Linked DNA regions of Sporomusa termitida. Each later gene encodes a partner of the first gene's protein in a complex. Links are inferred from orthologs where the notes say so. Each region holds a gene or a part of one and is shown on either strand. Other genes may lie near its edges. The genes, in order: hfq and SPTER_RS03730.

Region 1 (3,080 bases):
AGTGGTGGTTAAAGAGGCTGCCGGCAGTGCTGAGTTTGTCCGGCTGGGGTTATTAACAGTGTTAGGCGGCAAGTACAGCCGGGTACAATACGGGGTGATTGACTGCCGGTCAAAGATGGGCAACGGAGGCCAGCCATGGAGCGTTTAATTGTCATTACAGGCCCCACGGCTGTGGGAAAAACGCAAATAAGCATTGATCTGGCCAAGCGGCTGAAGACACAAATCATCTCCGGTGATTCAATGCTTGTATACCGCGGGCTGGATGTCGGTACCGCCAAACCTGACCGCGGCGAGCGCAGCGGGGTTGTGCATCATCTGATTGATATCCTTGACCCCTGGGAAGAGTTTAATGTTGTTGATTTTCAGCACTATGCGCAAACGCTGATTACCCAACTCAATAATGACGGAATTATTCCGATTCTAGCCGGCGGTACCGGACTGTATGTCAGGGCCTTGCTGGAGGGCTATCAGTTTAATCAGGCGCCAAGCGACGAAGGGCTGCGGCAAAAACTGCTTGGCCTGGCGGCCCAGTTCGGCAATCAGCATCTGCATACTTTGCTGGCGCAGGTACAGCCGGACACTGCCGCCAGGCTGCATCCTAATGATCAGCGACGGATAATCAGGGCGCTGGAGGTGCATGCCCTGAGTGGTGAGACTGTCTCGCAGGCTAAGGCCGCACCAAATCAGCTCCTGTATGATGCGGTTGTTATTGGCCTTACTATGGAGCGCGCCGCCTTATACGAGCGGATTAATCAACGGGTTGATACTATGATCCAGCAGGGACTGACCGAAGAGGTAGGGAAACTCCTGCGCCAGGGAATTGCCGCCAACTGTCAAGCCATGCAGGGGATCGGCTACAAAGAAATTGTTGAGCACCTGGCGGAGGGCGAGGGCGGGGATTGGCTGCACGCTGTCAATAAGGTGAAAAAGGCTACCCGCAATTTTGCCAAACGTCAAATGACTTTTTATCGGCGAATGCCTTATATAGCCTGGTTTGACGTTGGAAACCGCAATAATTATGATAAAACGTTGGAAACAATTTACAATCATGTTGCAGGAACGTTTGGTCTAAGGTAAAATAGATGTGAGTAAGTAGAAACATGAATACGGAGGGGTTTCATTTGACTAATAAAGTCATTAATCTGCAAGACAGTTTTTTAAATCAAGTACGAAAAGAAAATGTGCCGGTAATTATATATCTGGTTAACGGGTTTCAACTGCGGGGAGCCGTAAGGGGTTTTGATAATTTCACCGTAATTATTGAAAACGACGGTAAACAGCAGTTGGTATATAAACACGCCATCTCGACAGTAACCCCCTTTCGTCCCTTGGCCGCAAATCTGCACGAGAAGAAGGAAGAAGCGGCTAAAGCTGATAAATAAAAAATGTCTTGCAGTACTCCAGGTGAAATGCCTGGGGTACTTTTTCATATACTCCTTACTTCCGCATTTTATAAAATGAAAGTAAAACCTCTTTGATTTACCATTCATTATTAAAGCTTACGCTCTGCTTAGCGATCCGGTGTGCAGGGTTTAGTTCCCGGAATTATTCCGACGCTGGATCAATTTAATTAAATACGGAAAAATCGGCTAAGCCTTTTAGGCAAGCCGATTTTTGTCGTGCTGGAAAGTATAACTTTCCCTATAATTATTTAAGCACCATCATCTCGGTGGCTTTAACCAATGCTGTAACCTTGTCCCCCGGAGCCAGCTTTAAATCCTCCACCGAGTCTACCGTAATTGCTGCTACCAGTTCACTGCCTTTACAATCCATGACAACTTTGGCCATAACGGCACCCTTTACCACTTCTTTTACGGTTGCTTCCAGTTTGTTTCTGCCACTGATTTTCATAGCTCTGTCACTCCTTTATTTGGTAATTTGCTTAGTTACAATATAGCATATTATATAATAAAAATCAATAAATACTGATATATTTCGTCAAATTCATCCGAAATATAAATATATCTAGCTATACTGCAATATATCTCTTGAATACGATGAATATCTAACAATATGATAACAATAAGTTGAGTTTGGTTAGTTTATGTTGTCGGGTATAATGCTTTATACAGGTCAAGGCGCTGATCAAGGCGGGGATCAGACTTGGCATTTAAACATAACCTAACCCTAAACAACTGCGGTTGATTATAGCAGGCATAATAAAAAAACTACCCAATCAGGTAGTTTCTTTATTATGCCCTTAAATTTATAATTCAACCGCACAGCCGATCGCGCTGTATTCAAGGGTATTGCTGTCAGGGGCAGGAGGGCCGGCGGCATTTGCCATTTGCCGGATTGTCAGGGGAATATTTGTTTTAGACAGGAATACCAATTGTTTTTCATGCTGGCGGACCAGCTTGATCATCTTATAGAAGCAACCGTGACTAAATTTACAGCGCACATTGGCAAAAACAATATCGGCATGAAGAAGCAGGGCTTCATCAAAACCGGCGGCATCGCCGGCCAGATAGGTAAAATGAGGCAGCTTGGCTTTCAATTTTGCCTGCCAGCTATCGGCACCGCCGATAACCAGTGCCTGCACAGTGGCCAGCAGTTTTATAGCAGACTCTGAGTCAGGGAGCTGCTCGGATATTGCTGTAAGGTTGCCGGCTGGCATTGCCCTGACATTGCTGACTTGGCCGTTAAGTACATTCTGTTGAGGCTGACAGCTGGTTTGCGGCAGCTTTTTCTCCGTGAACATTGAATTAAGGACAAATTCTTGCTTGACAGCCAGGTCGTTAATTTCTTCTTCTTTGGCTGCCAATAATTTGTTTTTGGCTGTTAAATCTGTTTTTAGCCGCCGGATTTCCAGTTCGTAATCACTTAGCTGTTTTTTTAGATTATCCACTTCCGGGTACAGATAAGCAGCATTATGTTCAAAATAATACTTTTTAGCTTTTTTATACTCTCTTACAAAGTCAAGCAGATTTAAACCCAACATGACGAATTCAGCACAATCTAATTCCATTTCTTCTTTCGTTTTCTTTACCTGACCGGCGCGGAAGGTTTCGGCAGCCATTTTTACAATATACAGGCGGCAGAGGAGTTCAACGTCCCGCTCCTTGATCTGGGCAATCAAG
Region 2 (3,328 bases), 1.2 Mb from region 1 along the record:
AGCTTAATGGCTGCTTTGGTATAATGGTCCTGGCCATAACCCTCGTTTTGCTCAAGGTTTGTGTTGCTTAATGCCTGTAATATTCGCGGATGTGCACCCTCACTGTAGTCGTTCTTAAAACTATACATTGCTATACTCCTCCCATCAGCTGCGAGCTTGTATTCGTGCGATATAATATACATAAAATTCAATATCTTGTCAATGGCTGGAGAAAGTCTGGGCCGGTTTTTTCTGTTTGCCCGTGAATATTTCCCAATAGGTATTTGACCACATTAGCTTTTTAGTTTGATGACGGCCAAAATGGCAAATGGCGGCGTCAGCCCCTCCTAGCAGGTTGCGCGCAGTAGCTCTGTTAGGCATCAGCTTTACTATGGAACAGGATTTTTATAAGGGGCGTTAAGCCAAAAAGCACGGGAAAAAGTGCTTATACCGGACCAGGAGGAGCGGAAAGCCTGCCGCGGCCGTTGAATATGCATTGCGCTAGTGATAGGTTGCGCAGGCGCCGGGTGATGGGACTTACACGGAGCGACGATAAGTACCCCCGGCCGGCGGAACTGCATAAATAACAACACAGCCGGTAAACTAAAGGTAGCATTTAGCATTCATTGTTACATGCTATCTGAAGATTATGGAGGTGCTTTGTTATGCAGCAAAATCAAGACAAATCGGCCGCGCCGGGCATTGATAAAAAAATGCGGCAGCTGGAAGAATTCAGCACAGACCATAAAGGCCGGGAGCTGACAACAAATCAGGGTGTAAAGCTTACCAATACCGATGATTCGCTCAAGGCCGGCGTGCGGGGTCCCACGTTAATGGAAGACTTCCATTTCCGTGAAAAAATTACCCATTTTGATCATGAACGCATCCCGGAACGGGTAGTGCATGCCCGTGGTTTTGGTGCCTATGGTTTTTTTCAGGTTTATGAGCCGATGGCTGAATATACCAAAGCTAAATTTCTCCAGGACCCGGCAGGTAAGACGCCGGTTTTTGTCCGGTTTTCCACTGTCGCCGGCTCACGGGGCTCAGCCGACACGGTGCGTGATGTCCGTGGCTTTGCCGTAAAATTTTATACTGAGGATGGCAACTACGACCTGGTTGGCAACAACATCCCAGTGTTTTTCATTCAGGATGCCATCAAATTTCCGGATGTCATTCACGCAGTTAAGCCGGAGCCGCATAATGAAATACCGCAGGCGTCAACGGCACACGATACATTCTGGGATTTTGTTGTCAACACGCCGGAAACCGCCCATATGGTGATGTGGGTGATGTCAGACCGGGCCATTCCCCGCAGCTTCCGGATGATGGAGGGCTTTGGTGTTAATACATACCGCTTCGTCAATGCCCAGGGTAAGGCCCGTTTTATAAAATTCCATTGGAAGCCTGTGTTGGGCGTGCATTCGCTGGTGCGGGACGAAGCCCAGAAGCTGTCTGGCAAGGACCCGGATTTCCACAGACGGGATTTATGGGATGCTATTGAGCAGGGAAATTATCCTGAGTATGAATTTGGTGTACAAATGCTGGATGAGGAGCAGGAATTTAATTTTGACTTTGATATTCTTGATCCGACCAAGTTTTGGCCGGAGGAGTTAGTGCCGGTCAAGATCATTGGTAAAATGACTTTAAACCGCAATGTGGAGAATTTTTTTGCGGAAACCGAACAGGTGGCTTTTTGTCCTGGCAACGTTGTTCCGGGAATTGATTTCAGCAATGATCCACTGCTGCAGGGGCGGCTATTCTCCTATCAGGATACCCAACTCATTCGTCTGGGCGGGCCTAATTTTCATGAAATCCCGGTCAACCGGCCAGTTGTTGCTGTTCATAACAATCAGCGCGACGGTTATCACCGGCTGACTGTGGATAAGGGAACAGTCAGCTATTCCCCCAACGCGCTGCAACAGAACTGTCCGGCTCCTGTTGCGGAAGAAGATGGGTATGTTCATTATGCGGAAAGGGTTGATGGCCGTAAAATCCGGGGGCGCAGCGACAGCTTCCGTGATTTTTACAGTCAGGCCACTCTGTTTTGGAACAGTATGTCAGGCCCGGAAAAGGAACACATTATTGATGCCTTTCATTTTGAAGTCGGCAATGTCAAGGATAAAACATTAAAACAGCGGGTTGTGGATATGTTTAACCAGGTGGCACCGGAGCTGGCCGGGAAGATTGCTCTCGGCATCGGGGCAAATCCACCGGTGGAGCCAGGGGGAACAGGGGTGACAGCAGCTTCTGCGGCTGTGAGCCAGGAAAATACAATCAGGACACCGCTCACCAGAAAGGTTGCTGTGCTGGCCGAGAACGGTTTTTGCTATCAAGGGCTTAATCAGGTGGTTAGTTTGTTATTAAATGCCGGGGTCAGTGCCGACATCGTCAGCAGCCGTATGGGCATGCTCACCGGTACAGACGGCAAGCAAATGGAAGCCGTAAAAGATTTTACGACTGCGAATGCAGTTTTGTATGATGCCGTCTATGTCCCCGGCGGGGCCCAAAGTATCCAGAGTTTATTAAAAACACCCGATGCCCGTGAATTCATCAATGAGGCCTATAAACATGCCAAACCGATCGCTGCTGCCGATGAAGGCGTAGATTTTCTGCAAGCCGCCGCCGGCCGGGCTCAGCTTGCGCCGCCGGATAGTGCCGGGCAACTGGGCACCGGGCAGGGTGTGGTAACTATTCGCGCGGCCTCTGACTGGCGCAGCTTTGGTGAAGAGTTTGTTAAGGCAATCGCTATGCACCGGCACTGGACACGGGCCTAGACAACAAGGAACCGGTGGATAGGTACTGCTTAACTAGCCAGGTACCATAATGGAGTTGGAATGGTAACGTTTCAACTCCATTTTCATTGTTTATCGGCAGGAACAAGCAAAACCAGCAAGGGGTAAATAAACAGACCTTAGTTGCCGGCTGTAAATTATTATTTGGGATATTTTTGCACTGTTTGTTTAATAATAAGGTTGTATTCTGTCAGAAAGGAGTGATTTACATGACGCAGTTAAGTCAACTGGAGCTTCAGCATTTACGGCATATGATCGGTGGCCATGAGACTGTGGCCAACAAACTCGAAGCCTATGCCCAGCAGTGCAGTGATGCCCAACTCAAACAAATGTTTCAGCAAGATGCAGTTGCCGCCAGGAATTCCAAACAGAAACTAATGTCATTTCTTCAATAGCAAAAGGAGGTATAACGGTGAACGATAAAGACATGCTTAATGACTATCTGGCATCGATAAAAGGGAGTCTGTCCACTTATGCCAGCGTCATAGCGGAAACGAATAATGCCCAGCTGCGTTCAACCTTTCAGCAAATGCGGGATCAGGGTGAGCAACGGCAGT

The links.
Region 2: the proteins of hfq (region 1) and SPTER_RS03730 are in contact, whole or in part, in a crystal structure (PDB 3VU3), measured with the Escherichia coli proteins. The link is inferred for Sporomusa termitida from one-to-one orthologs.

The regions. Positions count from the first base shown.
Region 1 is NZ_CP036259.1:2,070,826-2,073,905, forward strand. What follows is about bases 1-2,751. They hold hfq (RNA chaperone Hfq), read left to right. Parts: upstream 1-1,121; coding sequence 1,122-1,382; downstream 1,383-2,751. Other genes in these bases: SPTER_RS09500 (class I SAM-dependent methyltransferase), read left to right, coding at 1-148; miaA (tRNA (adenosine(37)-N6)-dimethylallyltransferase MiaA), read left to right, coding at 136-1,077; SPTER_RS09515 (TOBE domain-containing protein), read right to left, coding at 1,648-1,851; SPTER_RS09520 (hypothetical protein), read right to left, coding at 2,207-2,751. In the rest of the region: more of SPTER_RS09520, read right to left, coding at 2,752-3,080. UniProt on the Escherichia coli protein: RNA chaperone that binds small regulatory RNA (sRNAs) and mRNAs to facilitate mRNA translational regulation in response to envelope stress, environmental stress and changes in metabolite concentrations.
Region 2 is NZ_CP036259.1:832,095-835,422, forward strand. Bases 200-3,198 are described here. They hold SPTER_RS03730 (catalase), read left to right. Parts: upstream 200-644; coding sequence 645-2,753; downstream 2,754-3,198. Other genes in these bases: SPTER_RS03735 (hypothetical protein), read left to right, coding at 2,981-3,166; SPTER_RS03740 (spore coat protein), read left to right, coding at 3,184-3,198. In the rest of the region: SPTER_RS03725 (threonine aldolase family protein), read right to left, coding at 1-128; more of SPTER_RS03740, read left to right, coding at 3,199-3,328.